Regions from separate parts of the Pseudoalteromonas sp. RWi3 genome, predicted to be linked through region 1. Evidence: predicted binding sites of a transcription regulator. Region 1 holds the regulator's gene; each other region holds the start of a gene.
The links. The regulator sigma-54, encoded in region 1, starts transcription at its own class of promoters, with help from an activator protein. The targets are predictions, from matches to a motif close to GTTGGCACGNNNNTNGNNT.

Region 1 (8,148 bases):
CAGGCTGGTCTAAACCTGTGAGGGGCTTTAACTCCGGTTCCCAATGTGGGTTAGGTAAAAAGCGTGCATCAAAAACATAATCAGCTTGTTTAGGTATGCCGTGTTTAAAGCCAAAAGATTCAAATGTTATGATCAGTGTTTTATCTTTTTTACCTAAAATCTTTTCTCTGATCGACTCGGCCAGCTGATGCACACTGAGCTCAGTGGTATCTAAGATAAAGTCAGCGCGAGTTATTAGTACATCAAGTAATATTTTTTCTTGTTTAATGGCCAAATCAAGCGGCAAACTATCGATAGAAAGAGGGTGTAATCGACGAGTTTCAGAAAAGCGTTTGATAAGTGTTTGATCATCACTATCGAGATAAAACAAAGTTGGATTTGCAAAGCCAGGCAAATACTCAAGGATGTCGTTGAACTCTTCTTGTTCTTTGGGTAAATTACGCACATCAATACTGACTGCAATCTTATCGTAATTCTCTGACACACTTCGAACTAAAGAAGGGAGTAAATTGACCGGAATATTATCAACACAGTAATAGCCAAGATCTTCTAGTACGCGAAGCGCGACGGATTTACCTGAACCAGACCGCCCACTGATAATAATCAATTCCATGTAACCTCTCCTTCACTTTCTTATGAATGCTCAACAATAACTTGATACAAATCCTGATCTGTTTTTGCGCTACGTAGTTGTTTACAAAACTCTTTATCGTTAAGTTTATCAGCAATTGTTGCTAACGTCTTCAAATGAAGTTGGCAATCTCCATCAGGTACGATCAGTGCTACAAAAATATCGACAGGACGATTATCAATTGCATCAAAGTTAATGGGGGTTTCACTCACTAAGATTAATGCTAGAGGAGATTGTGCGCCACTCATGCGACCATGTGGTATAGCAATACCTCGACCTATGCCTGTGCTACCAAGCTTTTCCCGATTTAATAATGCGTTAAGGATCTCTTGCTGTGTGAGGTGAGGAAGCTTTTCATGAGCCAATTGGCTAATAAATTCTAGAATTCGTTTTTTGCTATTAAAAAGGACCGCAGCTTTACTGCAGTCCTCAGAAGTAAGTGAACTTAATTTCATAGTATTAGTGTCGAGCGTGCTTCTCTTTGTGTTTTATTACTTGGCGGTCTAATTTATCAATCAGTCCGTCAATCGCAGCATACATATCTTGATGTTCAGTTGAAGCAAATAAATCAGCACCGCTAACATGTATTGTGGCTTCTGCTTTTTGACTTAATTTTTCTACGTCAAGAATCACATGTACATTATTAATACTATCAAAGTGCCTTTCAAGCTTCGCAAACTTATTGTGTACATAGTCTCTAAGTGAATCGGTAATTTCTACGTGGCGACCAGTTAAGTTAATTTGCATAAGCATTTTCCTTCTTTGTTTTTTACGCCTTAAATCAAACTCTTTCTTTGATTTGACGGTGGAATAGCTAGAGACTCACGATATTTTGCAATTGTGCGTCTAGCTACTTTGATACCTTGCTCAGCCAATATATCTGCAATTTTACTATCACTCAATGGTTTCGCTGAGTTTTCTGCGCTAATAAGCTTTTTGATCAATGCACGGATAGCTGTAGAAGAGCATTCCCCGCCATTTTCGGTGCTTACGTGACTAGAGAAAAAGTACTTCAACTCAAAAATACCACGTGGTGTATGCATATACTTTTGAGTTGTTACGCGTGAGATAGTTGACTCATGCATCTCGACCATTTCTGCTACATCATTTAGTACCATCGGGCGCATAGCTTCGGGGCCGTGTTCAAAAAAACCTTGCTGCTGTTTCACTATACAATTAGTTACTTTGAGTAATGTTTCATTACGGCTTTCTAAGCTTTTAATAAACCATTTTGCTTCTTGCAGATGCGAACGAATAAACTGACTGTCACTGCTCGATTTTACTGAGCGAGACATGGCGGCATACTGGCTGTTCACTCTAATTTTAGGCATGCTTTCTGGATTTAATTCCACCATCCAGCGCCCTTTAACTTTTTTCACTGAAACATCAGGGATAACATACTCAGACTCTTCGCGCACAATAGTATCTGCGGGCTTAGGGTTCAAGCTGTGTATCAGTGTCATGACTTCTTTTAGCTCATCTTCTTTAAGCTTAGTCTTTTTCATCAAAGTGCGATAGTCACGACTTGCTAAAAGATCGATATGCTCGGTTAAAATCATTTTAGTCTCTGCAAGCCATGGCGTTGCAGGGTCGAATTGATTCAGTTGTATACATAAACACTCTTGTAAGCTGCGTGCGGCAATCCCTATTGGATCAAACAATTGGATGCGTTTTAAAACAGCTTGAACTTCATCAAGTTCTATTTCTTCTTCGTTATTATCTTTGTTTAAACTTTCAACAATGTCTTCGCAGCTCAATGTTAAAATACCCGATTCATCAATCGCTTCAACAATAGCAATGGCTATGGCTTCATCGGTCGGGCTAAATGGCGTTAATTGTAGCTGCCACATAATGTATTCATGCAGCGTTTCAGTGGAAGCACCTTGGTAAATAGACTCATCTTCAGGCATTGGTCCTGATGAGCTAGAAGGCGCAGCGCTCATGTACTCATCCCATGTTACATCCATGGCCATTTCGTCGCTGACAGTTTCTTTACTGAGTGCTTCACTACTTTCTTGTTCGTATTCACTTGGTGTTTCATCAGCAGATGCACTGACTGTTACTTCATCAGTGTCTTGTTTTTGCTCATTTTTGCCTGCAGTTTCATCACTAAATTCATGCTCCTCAACTTCTAGTAAAGGATTACTGTCGAGTGCTTCCTGAATTTCTTGTTGTAGATCCAATGTACTGAGTTGCAACAAACGAATAGCTTGTTGTAACTGAGGTGTCATTGTCAATTGCTGGCCCATGCGCAGCTGGAGTGATTGCCTCATTTATCTTTAACAATCCTTTTATTATGTAATCAGAATTAAGTTTAGCAGATAGTTAGCTGAACGTTGGTTTATAGCCTAAATTGCTCACCCAGATAAACATCGCGTACTGTTTGGTCGGCAAGCACATGTTCAGGAGTGCCTGAAGCAATTAGCTCACCATGAGAAACAATGTAGGCTTTTTCACAAACATCAAGGGTTTCTCGTACATTATGATCTGTAATCAACACCCCGATGCCTCGGTTTTTAAGGTGTTCAATTATTTTCTTTATATCTAACACTGAAATTGGATCAACACCAGCAAAAGGCTCATCTAATAAAATAAATTTAGGGTTTGCGGCTAATGCGCGTGCAATTTCAACTCGGCGGCGTTCACCACCTGATAACGCCATACCTTGGCTATCGCGAATGTGTTGTATGCTAAATTCATCCAGCAGGCCATCCAGAGCTTGTTCTCGGCCTTGCTTATTTAAATCGTTTCGTGTTTCTAATATCGCCATCAAGTTTTGATAAACCGTTAATTTACGAAAAATAGATGACTCTTGCGGTAAATAACCAATACCTAATCGTGCACGGCTATGCATAGGCAGTAATGTAATGTCGTTATCATCAATGCTTATTTTGCCTTTGTCGCTCGGTACTAAACCAACAATCATATAAAAAGTGGTCGTTTTACCTGCACCATTTGGGCCTAGTAAACCGACAATGCTTCCTGCACTTACTTCTAAACCCACACTCTTTACAACTTGGCGGCCTTTATAGCTTTTAGCTAAAAATTCAGCTTTTAACGTACTCATGGCTGACCTTTTGACTTTGCTTTTTTATTTTCGATGGGCACTAAAATAGTATGTACGCGGTCATCTGAGTTTTCATCTTTTTGCGCACTAATTAGTTGCTGCTCCATGTCGTAAGAGATGCTTTTAGCATTGATCTTTTGACCTGCTTGAGTAACCTGGGCATCACCAATTAGGGTTAAGTAACGTTCAGCTACATCGTAACGAACTTCGTTTGCGCTGGCACTCATGATTGAACCGTCATCTTGTTTTTCTTCGAAATAAGCTGGACTGCCTGTTGCAATAAGCAGTTGCTTATTCTCACCTAACTTGTCGCGTTTATGTACTTCTAAGCGGTCAGCAGTAATGCGCCGTGCGCCATGGATTATTTCTACGTTCGATTCAAAAATACCGACATTAGATTTTAGCTGTGCTTGCTGTTTATCGGCACTTATTGATACTTGGTTTGCAGCGGGAAGTTCACTTTGCGCAACACTTGAGTAAGCAATGAATAGGCTTGGAATTACAAGCATTTGGGCAAGTTTATTGGTCATAATATATGGTTCGCGTATGGTTAATTAATTCAATTACTTCGGCTTTTAAATCGGCTTTTAGTCCACGCCCAGTAATTTTTAAATCAGGCCCGACTAACTCTACAGGTTGTTCTGAACTCATGGTTTGTAGCTCAATATCAACCTGGATGTTATCGGCATTAATATGATCTATCATGGCATTTTCTGTAAGGTTAATTGCCGTCACATTGCCTTCTAAAATCAGCTGGTTATTTTCATATAATGTGGCCTCAGCTGCATTAATCTGCCACATTTGCTCTTGATTATATAAAGTAAAAATAGGCTCTTCAAAGTAAGTAAACCCTAACTGCTGATATAGTTCCATTTTTGCAGCAGTTACTTTGTGGCTTATTTTTCCTTGCTCGTCAAAGGCTGTTTGTTTTAATGCGACAGCTGTGTAATCAGGTTTTGCAATAATATCCTCTTCAACGAGCTGCTGTGTGTTAGATTGGTTAAAGTATGGATACCAAAGCCAAACCATACAGCCTATAAATAGTACGCTTAAAATTAAACGCGCACTATTCATGAGCTAGTCCCTGTACTCGTCAGCGGTAGGCCATTTTCAAGCATCAGTAAATCAGTAAGCTCTCTGACCGCACCAAACCCACCCGGTAGCATGGTTGTGTAATGTGCTATTCGTTTTATCAACGGGTGAGCGTCATTAACCGCTACAGCAAAACCAACTTGTTCCATTACAGGTAAATCAGGGCCATCATCACCAATGTAAGCAATTTCATCATCAGTTAAAGCCAATGTATCTTTTAACTCTTGATAGGCTTGTAATTTATTCTCTTGGCCTTGATAAATATGCTTAACAGTTAGACTAGTCATTCGCTGCTGAACAATGTGTGAATGACGCCCTGTAATCACTGCCACTTCAATACCACTTTTTATTAAAGCTTTAATACCAAAGCCGTCTTTAGTGTTAAAGGCTTTTAATTCTTCGCCTTGGTTACCAAGGTAAATTCGGCCATCAGAAAAAACACCATCAATATCGCAGATTAGTAGCTTTACTTTTTTAGCGCGGGTCTGGGTATCTTTACTTAGTGGTTGATATAAATCAGCAAACTGCATTTATAAAACTCCTGCTTTTAGCAAGTCTTGCATATTAAGTGCACCAATAGGGTGTTGGTTATCATCAATAACAATAAGGCCATTTATTCGTTTACGTTCCATGATGTTTAGCGCTTCAGCGGCAAGCATATCGGCTGTCGCTGTGGTACATGAACGCGTCATAACCTCACTGATTAGGGTGTTATGAATATCAATACGTTGTTCTAAAATTCTGCGTAAATCACCATCGGTAAATAGCCCTGTTAGTTGTCCAGCTTCATTCACAACAGCGGTCATACCTAGTCCTTTGGCTGACATTTCTATCAAGGCATCTTTTATGCGCTGGTTATCTTTAATGATAGGCGTTGCATCACCATCGTGCATCAAATCTTTCAAGCACAGTAACAAACGTTTGCCTAAACTTCCGCCAGGATGAGAAAGCGCAAAGTCATCCGCGGTAAAGCCTCTGGTTTCAAGTAAAGCAACTGCAATAGCATCACCCATAGCAAGTGTGGCAGTTGTGCTTGCTGTAGGGGCTAACCCAAGCGGACAGGCTTCTTGTGATACTTTTATACAAACATGCGCATCCGCCCATTTTGCCATCGAAGAGCTTGGGTTACCTGTCATAGCAACAATTTTAGCCCCTATGCGCTTGATAACAGGAATAATATTAAGCACTTCGCTGGTTTCGCCGGAGTTTGATATAAGCATAACGACATCATTTTGAGTGATCATACCTAAATCGCCGTGGCTTGCTTCGCCCGGGTGAACAAAAAAAGCTGGGGTACCAGTGCTTGCAAGTGTTGCAGCAATTTTGTTACCAATATGACCCGACTTGCCCATACCAACAACAATTATTCGCCCTTGGCATTGAAACATTAATTGGCATGCTTTATTAAAGCTATCATCTAGATACTGAATAATATCATCAAGTGCTTGGCGCTCAATTGTGAGTACGCGCTTACCTTGCTCAATAAAATTTAACTGCGTCATTTATTATCCATTTATGTTGGCATTAAGCTACTTGGCTAAAAATATAACCTTGGTACGCTACAAATGCAGCGAGCAGTAAACCACCTTCAATTCTATTTATTCGCTGAGTCCCTTTAATACTTAGCGACATAGCGATTAACGCGAGTGTAGCACCAATCATTATGAGTGCGTCACGGTTTGCTGCTGAAGGGTCTATGATTGATGGGTTTATAATACCTGCCAAAGGCAAAACAGCTAATATGTTAAATATATTTGAGCCAACAATGTTGCCTAATGCAAGGTCATCTTCATTTTTTAACACCCCGGCTATACAGGCTGCTAATTCAGGTAAGCTTGTGCCAATAGCAATAATTGTTAAACCAATAACAAGGTCACTGAGGCCAAAATATTTTGCGATATCAACAGCAGACCCAACTAAAAAATGTGAACTTAAGGGCAGTAATATCATGCCTACCACGAGCCAGAAAAAGGCGTTTTTAGTTGGCACGTTATCTGGCACATCTTCACATGCTTCACTTACAAAAGGGTCATCAGCTTGGTTTTTGTCACGAATAGAAATGATGATTAGTCCGGCGATAAACACAATAAAAGCGATTAATAATGCTAAACCTTCGGCAAATGAAAAGTAGTTGTCAGAGAAAACATACCATGCGCCCAAAGAAACGATTAATACAAGTGGCATTTCACGCTTTAGTGTTGTCGATGACACCAAAAGAGGACGAAGAAGTGCTGTAATACCTAGTACTAATAAAATATTAGTGATATTTGATCCAACGGCATTACCAACGGCAGTGTCGGTTTTACCCGCAAGTGCTGCAGAAGCTGAGACCATCATTTCTGGTGCAGAGGAGCCCATAGCGACAACGGTTAAACCAACAATTAAAGTAGGTACGCCAAAGTTTTTTGCCAGCGCTGCGGCGCCATATACAAAGCGATCTGCGCTCCAAACAAGCCCAGCAAATCCAAGAATCAAAATGACAAAAGAAGTCACCATTACATTACGCCAATTATTCAATATCAAATTTACTTAAATAATATCAAAAGCCAGCTTGAAAGTATAAATAAAAGAATCAGGTCAAGTTGTTAGTAAGGGGGGGGTTAGATATTATGCTAACCTGTGTTTTTCTTGCTTAGGTTGTTATTACATAGAATATTACAAAATTTTACGATTTGTTTTTTCCATCTGAGTACAAAAAGCTTTAAAATAGAAAAAGTAGTGAAAATGATAATGGAGAGCGACTTGTCGCAACCAATAGTAGAAATCAAGGATGTAAGCTTTTCAAGGGGCGATAGAAGCATATATAAAAATATGAGCTTCAGCGTTCCTAAAGGTAAGATCACTGCCATTATGGGGCCCAGCGGTATAGGTAAAACAACCATGCTGCGATTAATTGGTGGTCAATTAAAACCTGATAGCGGCACGATTTTATTTGAAGGTGATAATATCCCAACCATGACGCGCAAAGAGCTTTATGCTGCGCGTACCAAAATGAGTATGTTGTTTCAAAGCGGCGCATTGTTTACCGATATGTCAGTGTTTGACAATATCGCTTTTCCACTTAGAGAGCATACCCGTCTTAGCGAAGATTTAATCCGTCTTGTCGTATTGATGAAACTTCAGGCCGTTGGCTTGCGCGGTGCACAAGACTTGATGCCTTCGGAACTCTCTGGTGGCATGGCACGACGTGCAGCCTTGGCGCGTTCAATAGCACTTGATCCAGAGCTCATTATGTATGACGAGCCATTTGCTGGACAAGACCCTATCTCAATGGGGGTTTTGGTCAAGCTAATCAAATCACTTAACCAAGTATTAGGCTTATCTTCATTAATAGTTACGCATGATGTAACAGAAGTTA
Region 2 (8,148 bases), on a different contig from region 1:
TGAAAAGACTATTATGCAGCAGCTAACTTAATAAGCTGTCAACTAAATCTATTTGTCTCAATCGCTCGCTTATCAAATGCAGCTGTATTTTAAGTCATTTTAGATTTTCAAAACTATCAATAGCTGATGCAAATTTTGTTAATTAATTTTTCTTTGCTAGATTTAATTTAACTGTATTACTTTTTTGGAATGAACATGGACTGGTTAGCTAAAGATGCAAAAACTAAGCCTAATACTCGAAGGCCTTGGAAAGTGTTAATTGTCGATGATGATCTAGAAGTTCATAAGTCTACAAAATTGGCAATGAAACTTTTCGTATTTATGGGGCGAGAGCTTGAATTTATCAGTGCTTATAGTGGAGCTGAAGCAAAAAAAATCCTTAATGAAAGAGATGATATTGCTGTTATTTTATTAGATGTTGTAATGGAAACGGACGATGCGGGGCTGAAGCTAGTAAATTATATCCGCAAAGAACTCAATAACACTAGTACTCGAATTGTACTTAGGACAGGTCAAGCAGGGCTCGCTCCAGAAAGTGAGATTATTAAAAGTTACGATATTGATGGTTATAAAGCAAAAACAGAAATCACACAAAATAGCCTTTATCACCTTTTTTATGTGTCTTTACGTTCTTATCGCGATATTTTTCGTTTAGGTAGCTATAAAAATGCACTTAGAGCACTTTTAAGCTCAGTGTTAAAGGTTGATAAGTTAGAGGATTTAGAGTCTTTCTCAGCGCACCTGTTACGATATTTAAGCGAAGTGTTAGATGCGTATGAAGCTGAATTAGTTGTTAATAAAAAAACAGCCTCTCAAATCACTATTAAAAGTGCGGATTGCTCAGTCTTTAATGCAAAAGTAGATAACTTACCTGCTTTTGATATTTCGTCGTTTATTAATAAAGTGTCAGAAGCTAAAACTATGCTTTATGAAGAGAAATTTGTTGGGATTTACTATTTAAGCCATCAAAATACAGAAGCAATCATTGTATTAGAGGTTGAGTCAGAGCTTGACAGTAATGCGATTGAGTTGGTGGAAATATTTGCAGAGCACGTGTGCTCACTAATAGAAAAATTAATAGGATAGCCACGTGCAAAATTTTGATATTGGTAAAATAATAGCATCTTTAAAGTCTTCATATGGTAAAGACTTCTTGGATACTATTACCATGCAGCTTCATCAATCAATAGGCTCTCAGTTTACATTTATTGCCAAATTAGACAAAGCTAGGTTTGTTTCTCAAACCTTATCATTAGTTGCGGGGGATGATTTTGCTGAAAATTTTGAATACTCCCTTGAAAACACTCCATGTGCAGATGTAAGTGATGATTCGACATGTATATTCCCACGTAGAATTTGCAACTTATACCCAAAAGACCAACTCCTAATTGATATGAATGTTGATGGTTATGTAGGCGCACCTTTACATGATTCGAAAGGGGATGTTTTTGGATTAGTTGTTGCTTTATATACTGATCCAATTAAAAATGCTGACGATGTTGCCGCTTTATTTGAGCTGTTTGCTGGTCGAATATCTGCAGAAATAGAACGAGCTGAAAATGAGTTGGCATTGAGTGAATTGAATCAGCAGCTAGAGCATAAAGTTGTATATAGAACGTTCGAACTAGAGAATTTAATTAAACAATTGAAAAGCTCGCAGCAGCAACTAATAGAACAAGAAAAACTAGCGTCACTTGGAAGGCTTGTTGCTGGTGTGGCGCACGAGGTTAATACGCCGCTTGGAGTTGCTGTTTTAGGTAACTCTACGGTACTCTCAGGGTTAAAACAACTGGAGGCAAAACTAATTGATGGCTCGTTAAGTAAAAGAGATTTAGAAGTATTTATTAACGATAACAAAGAAGCTAGTCACGCTATTGAGTTTAACTTAAATCGTGCAAGTGAGTTAGTTGCCAACTTTAAGCAAATGGCTACAGATTTTCACAGTGATCCAAAAGGTGAAGTTAATCTTTGTGATTGGATACACTCAATCTCTACCAGTTTAAAACCATTACTGAAAAAGTCAGGGATCCATTTAAATTTAGCACTCCCTGATCAGCATATTGTAGTATCAACGTACCCTTCTAGATTAGCGCAAGTGATTACTAACTTAGTAACGAATTCAATTAATCATGCATTTCCCAAGGGTTTTGAAGTTAGTCACAAAGAAATTACAATTAGCCTCACTGGAAACAGCTATAAATATGCCATATTAGTGTCTGATAATGGTATTGGTATGGATAAAGATACCAAGTCGAAAATATTTGATCCATTTTACACAACCAACCGTGTTGCAGGTGGAATGGGTCTTGGAATGACGATTGTACATAGTTTAGTAACGAGTTCTTTAAATGGTCGATTTACAATTGAGAGTGCTATAAATAAAGGAACAACAATACATATCAATTTTGATAATACGGTAACTGAGAAGAATTCACTAAAAGGTAGTTTTAAAAGGGCAACTTCGGATTACTATCAGTTTTATATGACTTTTCATGATCGCTTTATTAGTAAAAGTGATGAAATTAAGCAGCTATTTCAACGTGTTGATTTAGAGCGGCAGCAAAGAATGATCTTGCAATCAATCAACTTGTTTATTGAAAATACTGACGATTTAGATGCGCTATTTGCAAGTGATTCATTTAAAGACATTATTGCAAAGCATAAAAATATGGGGATTAATCAGGATTTAGTCGCTATTTGGAAAAATTGCTTAATTGATACTATTGCACAATTTGATTGTGAGTTTAATGATGAGCTGCAAGCCATATGGAGCAACTTACTCACCAATTTTACAACTGGCTTTATGAAAGAGCTCAACAACCAGCAGCATTGAATGATGCAACCTTATATCGTTAATAAAAAAACCTTTAGTTCTTAGGCTAACATTGGCACTCTTTCACTGAATATTTTGTTATGGACGTGTATAATCGCGATAACAAGTTTAGTAAGTCACACATTTAGTTACTATGCATAATGTTGTGTGCTTGATAATAAATATAGCCAATGGCGCTCAATTTTTGGGTGTTAGCACAATTAAAGCAGTGCAGGGTCATTCAGAGCGATTAAGGTAGTATGAGTATTAAAGTAACCTCGGACTCTAGTCCAGCAAAACCACAAGATTCAGAGTTTAGACGCTTTTCCGTAGCCCCAATGCTTGATTGGACAGATCGTCATTGTCGCACATTTCATCGTAAGATGACTAAACACACAGTTTTGTACACGGAAATGGTGACCACTGGCGCTATATTATTTGGCCGTGGTGATTACCTTCATTTTAATCAACATGAAGGTCCAGTTGCTTTACAGTTAGGTGGTTCTGACCCTGAAGCATTGGCAAAATGTGCAAAGCTTGCCGGTGAGCGTGGTTATAATGAAATAAACCTAAACGTGGGCTGTCCGTCAGATCGTGTTCAAAACGGGCGTTTTGGTGCGTGTTTAATGGGCGAACCGCAACTGGTCGCAGAGTGTGTTGCTGCCATGAAGGCCGAGGTGGATATACCAGTAACGGTTAAAACACGCATAGGTATAGATGAACAAGATTCATATGAGTTTTTATGTGAGTTGATTGAAGCAAGCCATAAGGTTGGCTGCGATGATTTTATTATTCACGCACGTAAAGCGTGGTTAAAGGGCTTAAGTCCTAAAGAAAATCGTGAAGTTCCTCCTCTTGATTACCCGCGTGTTTATCAGCTAAAAAAAGATTACCCTCAGCTGCACTTAAGCCTCAATGGTGGTGTAAAGACAATTGCTGATAGTCAAACACACCTCGAGTATGTTGACGGTATAATGATCGGCCGTGAAGCGTATAGTAACCCGTTTATTCTTAGCGAAGTTGATGAAGCCATTTATAATGAGCAACCCTTCACTTTATCTCGCCATGACGTAGTACGCTCAATGTATGACTATATTGAGTTAGAGATGCAGCAAGGTGCAAATTTTTGGCATGTTGCACGCCATATGCTGGGCATTTTTCAAGGTCAGCCAGGCGCGAGGGGGTTCCGTCGTCATTTATCTGAAAATGGACATGGCAAGCAGGCTGATTTATCAGTGATGGATAAAGCGCTCAGCTTTGTTCCTGAATAGTTTTTTATTGAATACGAATAAAGCCGCTTTTTAGCGGTTTTTTTGATCCTAAAAGTTAGTCAAAATATTCATTTTTTAGTTAATTTAACTTTTTCATTCATTCTCTAGTCATCTTTCTTTTTTTTAATATCAATATTAACTAATTGAAATTAATAGTATAAATTAATTTTTATTTAACTTGGCACAAGTCTTGGAATCTCTTAGTGGTAATCACCCATATTCAATAGGAGAAAATCATGGGCTTAGTAAACCGCGTAACAGATCTCATTCAATCAAATTTAGTATCGGTATTAGATAAAGCCGAAGATCCAGAAAAACTACTCGCTCTACTGATTCAGCAAATGCAAGAAACGCTGGATGAATGTCGTTCAACAGCCGCCGCTCTTTTATGCGAGGAAAAGACGTTAAAGCGGGAGCAAAAAAATAAACAAGCTCGCATTGCTGATTGGCAAGCTAAGGCTGAAATCGCCGTCGAGAAAGGCCGTGATGATTTAGCCACCGCCGCATTAAAAGAGAAACAAAATGTGTCTATTGAGTTGGCGGCGATAGAGCCTGAACTCACTAAGTTAGCTGATTCTCTGGCGACGTTACAAGATGATGCCCAGCGATTGCAAAATAAGTTAACTGAAGCAAAAGCAAAGCTTGCTAGTTATCAAAAGAAACACAATGTAGTTGCTGCAAGGGAGCGAGTGAATCACCAGCTTAATAGTAACAAAATTGCAGATGCACTATCTCGTTTTGACGTGATTGAGCGTCGTGTTGAGTCAATTGAATCTCAAGTTGAAGCATACGATATTACCAAATGTGCTAATAGCACAGCAGAGCAAATCGACGCCCTAGTTAAAGATGAGGCTCTCGATAAAGAGCTTGCAGCGCTTAAAGCTAGCCTAAAACAAAGTGCATAGGAGTAAATAAAAATGAATACATACAATAACCAAACACGTTGGAAGAAAGATCCATTAAATAAAAAGATTTCAGGTGTCTGTAGTGGCTTTGCTCGTCGTTTTGATTTTCCTATATGGGCAACGCGCTTAGTGACTATCTTACTTTTAATTCAGTTTCCATTGTTTATAGGTGGTGGCTACCTTGCCGCACATTTTTGTTTAGATAGTGAAGTATAGTGGGGGAGTGTCATGAAATTTATTGCAGCGTGCTTATTACTCATCGTACTTATAACGTGGAGTCCATTTGAAATAGTGCAGTTTGATTCATGGCAGCTGCCTTTAATTATTGCAGACTTGAGCTGGGTTGGTATTGAATTATTTGGTGTGCTTGTAGCTATTATTGTAGCTATCGCTGCTATTGCATTGCTTAGTGCGGGTTTGTTGGGGGCTGGGGTAATAGTTTGCATTGGTGTGATCTTAGCTCTGTTATTTGGATCTGTAGTTATAGCATGGCCGCTAATATTGATCGTTTGTTTGTGTTGGCTAATAGCTGATAATAAAAAAGCCGCGCAATAGAGTGGCGCAATATGGTGTTGAATCACTAATATTACTGACTATTTTTCCGCAAATATGCTAAATTTAGTCTAAAGAATGATTTATTAACAAGGAACGAAATGACTTTTAAACCATTATTGCCATTAGTGTTATCGACTATTATTGGCATGAGTTTATATTCAGTATGTGCTCAAGCTCATTCAGAGCATCATCATGAAACAGATAGTCAGATTATTGTTAACAATGCGCAAATAAGGGCTTTTTTACCAGCTAGTGAATCGACAGTGGGTTATTTAAGTATTGCGAACCACGGTGAAAAGTCGATTCAACTTACTAAAGCAAGTATAGAAAGTTTAGGGCGTGTTGAAGTTCATGAACATACTCATGTTGATGGCGTAATGAAAATGCAGCAAGTCGATTCATTAGTGATAAAAGCACATCAACAAATTGACTTTAAGCCAGGTGGATACCATTTAATGGCTTTTGAGCCAATTGAACCGTTAAAAGTCGGGCAAGAATTAAAACTCACGCTATATTTTAATGACGGAAACCGAGTTTTTACTCAAGCTAAAGTGGTATCTTTAGAGAGCCAAGTTAAACAAGCGTCGCAATCTGATAACAATCACAAGCATCATTAGGAGGCTTAATGTCACAACATAAAGGGAAAATTATTGGTGTCTTGGTACTAATATTTATCTTGTTTTATGCATTAGCGGTGTATTGGAGTGTTGAACCTGAACGCGTCAATGTCGTTACTTATGCAAAGCAGCAAGCACAAGAGCGAGGTGAGAAACTCGTTACTGGTTATGCGACAACGTCATCGTTAATTAATGTGACAAGCACATTATTGAATAAGTCAGGTGGTTACTTATCTAATGATATGATGCCGCCAAGTGTTTTTATGGATAATATGCCAGCTTGGGAGTTCGGAGCTTTAGAGATGTCCCGTGATCTTGCACTATCGATGCGTAAAGATTTTAGTCGCTCACAATCTCAATCTACCGAACATGAATCTTTAAAAAAAGCACAACCGCAATTTAACATCAGTTCTGAAGCATGGGCTTGGCCAAGTGCTGAAAGTGAGTATCAAAAAGGGATCGATTTTTTAATTCTTTACCGTACGCAAATTGCAGACCAAAGTAATCGTCAGAGTCAGTTTTATGCTCGTGCAGATAATCTTCGTGGCTGGTTAAAAGAAGCTGAAAAACGCCTTGGTAGCCTAAGTCAACGATTGAGTGCTAGTGTTGGTCAAGAGCGCCTCAACACTGATCTAGCGGGCGATAAAGAAGCACATCAAGCAACATATACCCCATTACAAAATCAAGTAAAAACCTCATGGTGGGAAATTGATGACGTTTTCTATGAGTCTCGAGGTGCAACTTGGGCTTTATTGCACTTTTTGCAAGCTGTAGAATATGATTTTGCTGATGTGTTGGAAAAGAAAAATGCGCGCGTTAGCTTACAACAAATTATTCGTGAGTTAGAAGCAACTCAAGAAACTGTTTGGAGTCCGGTGATTTTAAATGGTAATGGTTTTGGCTTAGTGGCAAATCACTCATTGGTAATGGCAAATTATATATCTCGGGCCAACGCGGCTCTAATTGAACTTAGCGAACTTTTAGCGCAAGGATAAAAAATGAAAAAGTATTGTTTAGCAGCTGCCCTTTCTATGGCATGTTTAGCACCAGCAGCTCAGGCTGACACTTTATTAGGTCTGTATATTGGTGCAGATGGGTGGCAATCAGATAACTCTGGTAGCTTTGCTGATAGTGGTAACATGCAAAATTTTAATTTTGAAGATGAAACATTCATCAGTTATTACGCAGCATTAGAGCATCCAGTGCCGTTGGTACCAAATGTTAAACTAAAGTACACAGAGTTAGAACTAAATGGTTCAACCACGTTAAATGGTACTTTTGAGTTTGGCGGCTCTACTTTTACTACAAACACGACAGCAACAACGGTAAGTGATTTGTCACACGTTGATTATATTCTGTACTACGAAATTTTTGATAACGACCTTATATCAATTGATTTAGGTCTGAATGCAAAGCAGTTTGATGGTGACATTACTGTAACAGGCACTGATAATGGTCAAACAAAAAGTGAGAATATTGATTTTTCAGGCTTTGTTCCACTTGCTTACGGACGTGCTGAAGTTGGCTTACCGCTTACAGGTTTAAGTGTCTTCTTTGAGGGCAGCTTATTAGCTATTGATGATAGCAAAGTACAAGACTATCAAGCTGGTATTGCTTGGGAGTTAATTGATAACTTAGCAGTGGATGTGGCGATTAAAGCAGGTTACCGCCAAATGACTCTAGAGCTTGATGATATTGATGATCTATACACAGACATTGATGCTTCAGGTCCATTTGCTGGCATTCAAGTCCACTTCTAAGCATTATTTTGCGTGGCACTACTTTTTAAGTGTGTGCCACGTTACATCAAACTCCTCATCTAACGCACTGCTTAATAATTGTTTATAGCCTTTATTTATAGGTATATTTATTAGCTTTCTTAGCTCATCGCCAGTTTGGGTAAATTTATAGTAGCTTAAAACTAGATCGTTGCTTTTTGGTTTCAGCATTGCTTTTTGGTTTAAAAAAGTTAAGTTCAGTTCTTGGCC
Region 3 (8,148 bases), on a different contig from region 1:
GACAAAGAAAAGTATGCTTACATCGGTGAGTATTTAGAAGTAGCTCAAGCACTGGGTTTTAGTATTATTAACCCTGAGCCAGTATTAAACTACTTCCATTATCATCGCGCATATAAAACGCAGTACGAGCTTGAGTGTTTACGCCAAGCTAACCGAATTGCGGTAGATGGCCACAAAGCAGCCCGAGATACTTTCTTTGCTGGTGGCTCTGAGTTTGATATACAGCAAGCTTACTTGATGGCAACACGCCAAAGTGAAAACGAAATGCCGTATGGCAACATTGTTGCACTAAACGATAACTGCGCTATTTTGCATTACACGCACTTTGATCCTGTAGTGCCTAAAGAACATAAATCATTTTTAATTGATGCAGGTGCTAACTTTAACGGCTATGCCGCAGATATTACCCGTACGTATGATTTTAAAAAATCAGGCGAATTTGCTGACTTAGTGAATGTTATGACTGAGCACCAAATTGCCCTAGGTAATGCTTTAAAGCCAGGTTTACTTTATGGCGAATTACACCTTGATTGCCACCAGCGTGTAGCACAAGTACTTAGTGACTTTAATATTGTTAAGTTACCTGCGGCAGAAATTGTTGAACGCGGTATTACTTCAACATTCTTCCCACACGGACTTGGCCACCACCTTGGTTTACAAGTACATGATATGGGCGGCTTTATGGCTGACGAAAGTGGGGCACATCAAGCGCCACCAGAAGGGCACCCATTTTTACGTTGCACCCGCTTAATTGAAAAAAATCAAGTGTTCACCATCGAGCCTGGCTTGTACTTTATTGACTCGTTGTTAGGTGATTTAGCGCAAACAGATAACAAACAGTTTATTAACTGGGAAAAAGTTGAGTCGTTTAAGCCATTTGGCGGCATTCGTATCGAAGATAATATTATCGTACACGAAGACAGCTTAGAGAATATGACGCGTGATTTACACTTAGCTTAAGTGATAAATCAGCGATAGAAGGGGCCTTTTGGCCCCCTTTTTTTGGTTGAATATTGGGTTAAATAAAGTATGTCAGAATATAAGTACCCCGCAGCCGATGTATTTCATCAAGAAGAAATAAAAAAAAGCACCTTTATTGTGCATATTGCCCACACTCCGGATTTAGCTGCAGCAAAAGCATTTATAAAAAGCATTGAAGAAAAATACGCAGATGCACGGCATAACTGTTGGGCTCATGTAGCAGGTAACCCTGGAGGCAGTCATGTATATGGCTTTTCAGATGATGGAGAGCCTAATGGGACCGCAGGGAAACCAATGCTAAACGTTTTAGTTGGCTCAGGTTTAGGTGAAGTAACTGCGGTCGTTACACGTTATTTTGGGGGCATAAAGTTAGGGACTGGCGGATTGGTGCGCGCCTATGGTGGCTCACTTAATAATGCCTTGGCGCAGCTTAATACTGTAGTAAAAGTGCCCAGTGTAGAACTTATCGGTTTTAGTGATTACAGTATTCAAGGTGCTATTGAGCAATTATTAAAAACAAAATATCAGGTACTTGATATCGAAAAGCAATTTACTGCTAATATTGAATGGGTTATTACTATAGATAGCCGTGAAGCTGCTCAAGCGATTAAAGATATTTATGATTTGAGCCATGGCGCGGTTGAGTTAAAGATCAAAGAGTAAGACAATAACAATAGTTAATAACGATATCTTAAAATAAAAGCGATGGCTCAATGCAATTTCGTACCATAATAAAAATCCTAGGCCAACTTGTCGTACTGTTTAGTATAACAATGGTGCCTCCTGCGGTTGTATCGCTTATTTACAAAGATGGTGGCGGTGTCCCTTTCGTCTTAGCGTTTATTTTCAGTGTTGTTATTGGCTTAATGGCTTATTACCCAAATAGGCAGGAGGATGGAGATTTAAAAGCACGCGAGGGCTTTTTAATTGTTGTCTTGTTTTGGCTGGTACTGGGGGCGTTCGCTTCCATTCCTCTTATTTTTCTAAGTGAACCTAACCTGTCGTTAGCTGATGCGGTATTTGAAGCCTTTTCGGGACTTACAACCACAGGGGCGACCGTATTAACGGGAATTGAGTATTTACCCAAATCGGTATTGTTTTATCGTCAACAATTACAGTGGCTTGGCGGTATGGGGATCATCGTACTAGCGGTGGCTGTACTACCAATGCTTGGAGTTGGTGGCATGCAGCTTTATCGTGCAGAGACTCCAGGGCCGGTAAAAGACTCTAAAATGACGCCGCGTATCGCAGATACGGCAAAACATCTTTGGTATATTTATGTATTTTTGACTGCCAGCTGTTCAGTCGCTTACTGGACTGCGGGGATGGATTGGTTTGATGCTATTTGCCATGCATTTTCTACAATCGCGATAGGAGGCTTCTCAACATACGATGCCTCTATTGGGCACTTTGATAGCCCGTTAATAAACTTTATTTGCGTCGTCTTTCTAATCATCGCAGCAATCAACTTTACTTTGCACTATGCAGCTGTCTCAAGTCGTAATATTGCTGTGTATATTCGCGACCCTGAATTTAAAGTATTTTTGTTTATACAACTTGCGCTGGTGGTCATTTGTTTTACCGTTTTATCATCAAATAATATTTATGCTGATGGTGATGAAACCTTAGATCAGGCTTTATTCCAAGCAGTATCGATGAGTACTACTGCAGGCTTTGCAACAGATAACTTTTCAGCTTGGCCACTGTTTTTACCTATACTATTAATCTTTTCAAGCTTTATAGGGGGATGTGCGGGCTCCACAGGTGGTGGTATGAAAGTCGTTCGTGTATTCCTGCTATACTTACAAGGTGTACGAGAACTCAATCGTCTTGTTCATCCGCGTGCAATTTATTCTATCAAGCTAGGTAGAAAGGCACTACCCGATAAAGTGGTCGAAGCTGTTTGGGGGTTCTTCTCTGCTTATGCGCTTGTATTCGTTATTATCATGTTAGCTCTAATGGGAACGGGCATGGATAACATAACTGCGTTCTCAGCCACTGCTGCTTGTTTAAATAACTTAGGCCCTGGTTTGGGGGAAGTAGCAAGTCATTACGGCGCAGTGAGTGACACGGCAAAATGGCTACTTACCATTGCAATGGTATTTGGCCGGTTAGAGATTTTTACCTTGCTGGTACTGTTTACGCCCACGTTTTGGCGTGGTTAACGCAGCCTTTAAGCTATCTGTTTATCGCTATTTATATAGCTAATTAATATTTAAAAATGGTCAAAGGAAATGCCTGAAACAAAGCAATTACACAATCTAGAGAAACTTGCGTTTATAACCGCAGGTACCTTAGTGGATATTGAAATACTTACGCCGACTAAAAGTAAACGCCTGAAAACAGAGTTTGTAGGGTTACTCAACGACCACTTTGTTGTGCTGAATTACCCATCACCTCGGCGATTAGGCAATGCAGGCGAATACCTCAAAGATGGTACGGTTATTATTGTGCGTGCTGTGCTTGAAAGTGGCGGTGGGCAGGTAATTGCGTTTCGTCAGAAAGTTATGTCAGTTTCTTCTCACCCTAAACGACTCATCTTTTTACATTTTCCAGACCAAGTTCAATTATTTAGTTTGCGATCTCAAACCCGCATACCCACGTTATTACCTGCAACAATTCAGCTCAGCGATGAACACAAATTGAAAGGAGTCATAAAAGACGTATCAATCACCGGAGTAATGTTTGCCCTTAAAAGTGAAGACGACCTGAGTAAACTTAAAGACACTCCTTGCAAAATATTACTCGATGAAAGAGATAACGAAGTGAATGAGTTTTCAGGGCTGATTTGCAGTGTTCGCAGTTTGGCCGATGACACTCTATTGGGTATTCAACTAATAGTGAGTGAAGATGAAATGGACAAATTTATGAAAGACCATTTAATCGATTTATCTATTTTAGAGTCCTTAATATAAAAAGCGATTAGCCTTCGCTATTTAACACAGTAGCGAGGGAGTTATTTTACATAAGTATGATTATTGGTAGTTTATGGGAATAACTATATGGCACGGTAAATCACAGCAATTTACGTTTATTCGTTTGGCCTTATTTCGCTTATTTGCAACAAATTCAGCTTTCCCCAAATAAAATCCCCACAACAAAATGAAAAATGTTTGTTTTTATTTAAAGTATCTATAAATCAATATATTAAATTGTTTTTTATTTTTTAAAATATTCTCCTCTAAAACCTGTTCAGCATAGGTTTATCCCTTTTTAACAAAAACAAACACTAATAATCTTGTTTAGAGTGGCTTTGTGTCTTTTTTATTAATCTTAACTTATTGATTTTTATAACCTTAAATATTCCACCGTAACGTGTGTTGCTAAAAAGCAACAAAAAAATACTATTTTAATATCTGTTTTGTTCAAAAAAACACGCAAGTTATTGTTTTTATTTGTTTTATCAAGGTTGGCATTGAAGTTGTAATACTTAGTTCGAACGAAACGAAAACGTGATTAAGTATTTAATCGCAACGTACATAAACTTTGAAGGAAGATTGATTATGAACACATTAAACAAAACATTAGCACTTATTGCCCTTGCTTCTTCTTCAGCTGCCTTTGCAGCTAGCGATTTCGATACGCTTGATGTAGATGGTAATGGCGCGATCAGTCAAAGCGAAGCATCAGTTGACGCTGCATTAATGAGTCAGTTCAAAACGCTTGATACTGATGGTAACGGCGAGTTATCGAAAGAAGAATTCTCAAAGGCTTAATAGAGCCGCAAGGATGTTAGAAAAGGATTTTCGGTTTTTAAATTAACGCAATATTCAGAGATTGAAGGAATTTTATTATGAACACATTAAACAAAACATTAGCACTTATCGCACTAGCATCTTCATCAGCAGCTTTTGCTGCAACTGATTTCGATACGCTTGACGTAGACGGTAATGGCGCGATCAGTCAAAGCGAAGCATCAGTTGATGCAAAATTAATAAGTCAGTTTAAAACGCTTGATACTGATGGTAACGGCGAGTTATCGAAAGAAGAATTCTCAAAGGCTTAATAGAGCCGCAAGGATGTTAGAAAAGGATTTTCGGTTTTTAAATTAACGCAATATTCAGAGATTGAAGGAATTTTATTATGAACACATTAAACAAAACATTAGCACTTATCGCACTAGCATCTTCATCAGCAGCGTTTGCTGCAACTGATTTCGATACGCTTGACGTAGACGGTAATGGCGCGATCAGTCAAAGCGAAGCATCAGTTGATGCAAAATTAATGAGCCAATTTGCTGAGTTAGACACTGATGGCAATGGTGAGCTTTCTAAAGAAGAGTTCAAAAACGCCTAATGACAATCTACTCAAAGGCTTTAGCGTAATAATTCTGAGTTGCCAAAGACAACCTAAATAGGCAAGGAACCTATGACAAAGAAGCGCAAGGATATAAGCCTAAAGCTAGTTCAATAAACAATGAAGGAATACATAGATGAAAAAGTTTACTAAAACATTAGCCCTAATCGCACTTGCATCTTCATCAGCAGCGTTTGCAGTGACAGACTTTGATACCTTAGACGTTGATGGTAATGGTGTAATAAGCCAAAGCGAAGCAGCGGTTGATGCAACGTTATCAAGCCAATTCAACGAGCTTGATAAAGATGGCAATGGTGAACTTTCTAAACAAGAGTTTTCAGAAGCTTAATATGAATTTTTACGCACAATGGATCTTTGAAAAGGATTTCTTACCTTTATTTGATTAGGAAACAAATTATGAAACATATTAATACAGCACTTGCTATTATCGCCCTTGCTTCTTCATCTGCAGCATTTGCTGCTGTGAGCTTTGACACATTCGATACTAATGGCGATGGCGCGATTAGCCAAAAAGAAGCCTCTGTGAATGCACAGCTAGTTGAGATTTTTTCGGCTTTAGATACTGACCAAAATGGTGAGCTTTCAAAGGAAGAGTTCTCCAAAGTACAGTAATACTGTTTGGTAAAGAAAATACGGTAATTTCACTTCATATACGTTAAAGCAGCTTTACCTTATAAAATAGGCAAAGCTGCTTTTTTATGTTTATAAATTATAGTTAAACTGTAAAGCAAACTTACGGGGGCTGCCATAACGGTACTGATTATAAAAACCGATTTGGTTGTAGTAGGTTTTATCAAATAAATTATCAATATTTAAGCTAACAGACATTTGTGAGTTTATTTGATAACTACTCATAAGGCTTGCGATGCCATAACTTGATTGTTCCACTTCAACTTGACCGTGAACAGGGTTTTTTACTTCATCATAACTACGGCTCTGCCAGCGATAGCCTGCACCAATTTTTAAACCTTCTAAGATGTTGTTTAATTTGTAAGTCGTGAATAACTTAAACTGGTTTTTTGGGTTGGTCGTATTGAGAATATCACCTTCAGGTGTCTCACCTTCGCTGTAAGTGTAACCAAAGTAGCCATCCCACTGGTCACTCAAGGTGCCATTAAGTTCAAACTCAATACCTTGGGTAACTGTACCATCGATAGGTTGGTAAATTGCTTGGAGAGTCTCAGGGATTGTTTCACCCGTGTATTCCCCCACATTGTCTTGCTGAATTTCAAACCCCGATAGTGCAATATCTAAACGCTCGTCCAATAACGAGGCCTTGATACCCAGCTCATAATTTTGACCTTGAATTGGGTCAAGGTAATTGCCATTTTTATCGACCCGACTTTGTGGGGTGAATATATCGGTGTAGTTAGCATAAAGTGCCCAATTATTTGCCAAGCTATAAGTGGCACCTAAATAATTGATCAGTTCGTTATCTAATTCATAATCATGTTCACGACCAAAGTTGTCTTGATTTGTTTGCCACTGATTTAACCGGCTACCTAAAATCAATGAGAATGCATTTGTTAAATTAAGTTGTGAGGCAAAGTACAAAGCATTTTGCTCTGTTGTGCCATAAGAGCCATATGCGGCTGTGGTTTGCCAAGTTGGTTTTGGGTAGTCATAGTTTGGGGCTGTAAAGTCTCCGATGATTTCTGCGTCTTCTTGACCTGGGAAGTAGGGCGTTGCAAAATCTTGCTCCTGGCTATTATAACCAAACATGATTTGGTGACTTTGCTCTAACCAGTTAAATCTACCGGTAAGCTCTATCTCATAGGTACGCTGAATTCGCTTGGCATCGATAAAATTTAATGAGCCTGGTGTCATACCTATATTGGTTTGTGCGTCAGGGTGGCCAGTTGCCCAAAATACATCGTATTCTAGATCGTTGTTACCATAAATATAGCTAGCGCTAAGTTGCCAGTTGGCATTAAAGTTATGATCAATGCGAATAAAGCTATTTAGCGCATTTGTTGTTGAAGAGGACCAGTTCGTTGCTGTTGATGTTTCTCTATCATAGTCAGTGCGTGTACCATCACTATAAAAAATAGGTAAACCGCCAGACATTGTCCCTGTAGGTGTTGTTTTTTGATTATCAATAGCAATAGTGAGCAGTGTATCATCGGTTAAATCAGCTTCAACTATACCGTATAAGGTCGTTTTATCTTGAGAAAACCTATCTTGATATGAGTGCTGATTTTGGTATGCAATAACCGCACGAGCACGTACTGTCTCATTATTATTTAAGCTACCTGATGCATCAACAACACCGCGATAATTTTGCCATGAGCCTACAGAGGCTGAAATGTTGATTTGCTGAGTTGCGGTAGGGCGCTTTCGTATTAAGTTAATTGCTGCGGATGGATTACCTGCACCAAGCATTAATCCTGTTGCACCGCGCACTATTTCTACTCGCTCATAAATAGCTGTATCAGTAAGGTTATCGCCATAGTTAAAGCGAGTATCATAAGTGGTGGCAATACCGTCATATAAAATGCTGGTCACACTAATGCCGCGAGCTGATATAGAAAACTTACCATTATCAGCCTCTCTAGCGTTAATGCCTGTTACGCTGGTTATGGCGTCAATAGCGCTAGTAAGTTGTTGATCAGCCATAAACTCACTTGTTACAGCGACAACAGATTGCGGCGTTTTTAAATGAGATAAATCAAGACCTGTTGCAGAGTTCATGGAGTCAACTTTATAGCCGCCGTGCTTTTCGCCGACAACGGTTAGCTTCTCAATATCGTCATGTGCTTTTGCAGTAACTGATTGAGATAATGTTGAAAATAAAATACCAATGACGCTGCAGTACGTAAGGGAAAATGGTGTTTTTAATACAGGATATAA

Region 2: a site for sigma-54 is predicted at 4,261-4,279, ahead of ACFI4Z_RS08685 (PspA/IM30 family protein). Genes of this name have one in related genera too.
Region 3: a site for sigma-54 is predicted at 4,390-4,408, ahead of ACFI4Z_RS17000 (EF-hand domain-containing protein). Genes of this name have one in related genera too.

What each region holds. Positions count from the first base shown of each region.
Region 1 is NZ_JBHNYL010000011.1:35,146-43,293, reverse strand. It holds gene rapZ (RNase adapter RapZ) at 1-613, opposite strand, end outside; gene ptsN (PTS IIA-like nitrogen regulatory protein PtsN) at 634-1,086, opposite strand; gene hpf (ribosome hibernation promoting factor) at 1,091-1,378, opposite strand; gene ACFI4Z_RS13985 (RNA polymerase factor sigma-54) at 1,408-2,904, opposite strand; gene lptB (LPS export ABC transporter ATP-binding protein) at 2,973-3,698, opposite strand; gene lptA (lipopolysaccharide transport periplasmic protein LptA) at 3,695-4,228, opposite strand; gene lptC (LPS export ABC transporter periplasmic protein LptC) at 4,218-4,772, opposite strand; gene kdsC (3-deoxy-manno-octulosonate-8-phosphatase KdsC) at 4,769-5,320, opposite strand; gene ACFI4Z_RS13960 (KpsF/GutQ family sugar-phosphate isomerase) at 5,321-6,292, opposite strand; gene ACFI4Z_RS13955 (calcium/sodium antiporter) at 6,315-7,286, opposite strand; gene mlaF (phospholipid ABC transporter ATP-binding protein MlaF) at 7,521-8,148, shown strand, end outside.
Region 2 is NZ_JBHNYL010000005.1:2,795-10,942, forward strand. It holds gene ACFI4Z_RS08670 (DUF3369 domain-containing protein) at 196-1,086, shown strand; gene ACFI4Z_RS08675 (ATP-binding protein) at 1,091-2,833, shown strand; gene dusA (tRNA dihydrouridine(20/20a) synthase DusA) at 3,073-4,083, shown strand; gene ACFI4Z_RS08685 (PspA/IM30 family protein) at 4,320-4,988, shown strand; gene ACFI4Z_RS08690 (PspC domain-containing protein) at 5,001-5,204, shown strand; gene ACFI4Z_RS08695 (hypothetical protein) at 5,217-5,543, shown strand; gene ACFI4Z_RS08700 (copper chaperone PCu(A)C) at 5,642-6,160, shown strand; gene ACFI4Z_RS08705 (DUF2333 family protein) at 6,169-7,155, shown strand; gene ACFI4Z_RS08710 (TIGR04219 family outer membrane beta-barrel protein) at 7,159-7,920, shown strand; gene ACFI4Z_RS08715 (TIGR03899 family protein) at 7,939-8,148, opposite strand, start outside.
Region 3 is NZ_JBHNYL010000018.1:38,914-47,061, forward strand. It holds gene pepQ (Xaa-Pro dipeptidase) at 1-960, shown strand, start outside; gene ACFI4Z_RS16985 (YigZ family protein) at 1,030-1,644, shown strand; gene ACFI4Z_RS16990 (TrkH family potassium uptake protein) at 1,695-3,146, shown strand; gene ACFI4Z_RS16995 (flagellar brake domain-containing protein) at 3,216-3,896, shown strand; gene ACFI4Z_RS17000 (EF-hand domain-containing protein) at 4,485-4,697, shown strand; gene ACFI4Z_RS17005 (EF-hand domain-containing protein) at 4,775-4,987, shown strand; gene ACFI4Z_RS17010 (EF-hand domain-containing protein) at 5,065-5,277, shown strand; gene ACFI4Z_RS17015 (EF-hand domain-containing protein) at 5,414-5,626, shown strand; gene ACFI4Z_RS17020 (EF-hand domain-containing protein) at 5,695-5,910, shown strand; gene ACFI4Z_RS17025 (TonB-dependent siderophore receptor) at 6,001-8,148, opposite strand, start outside.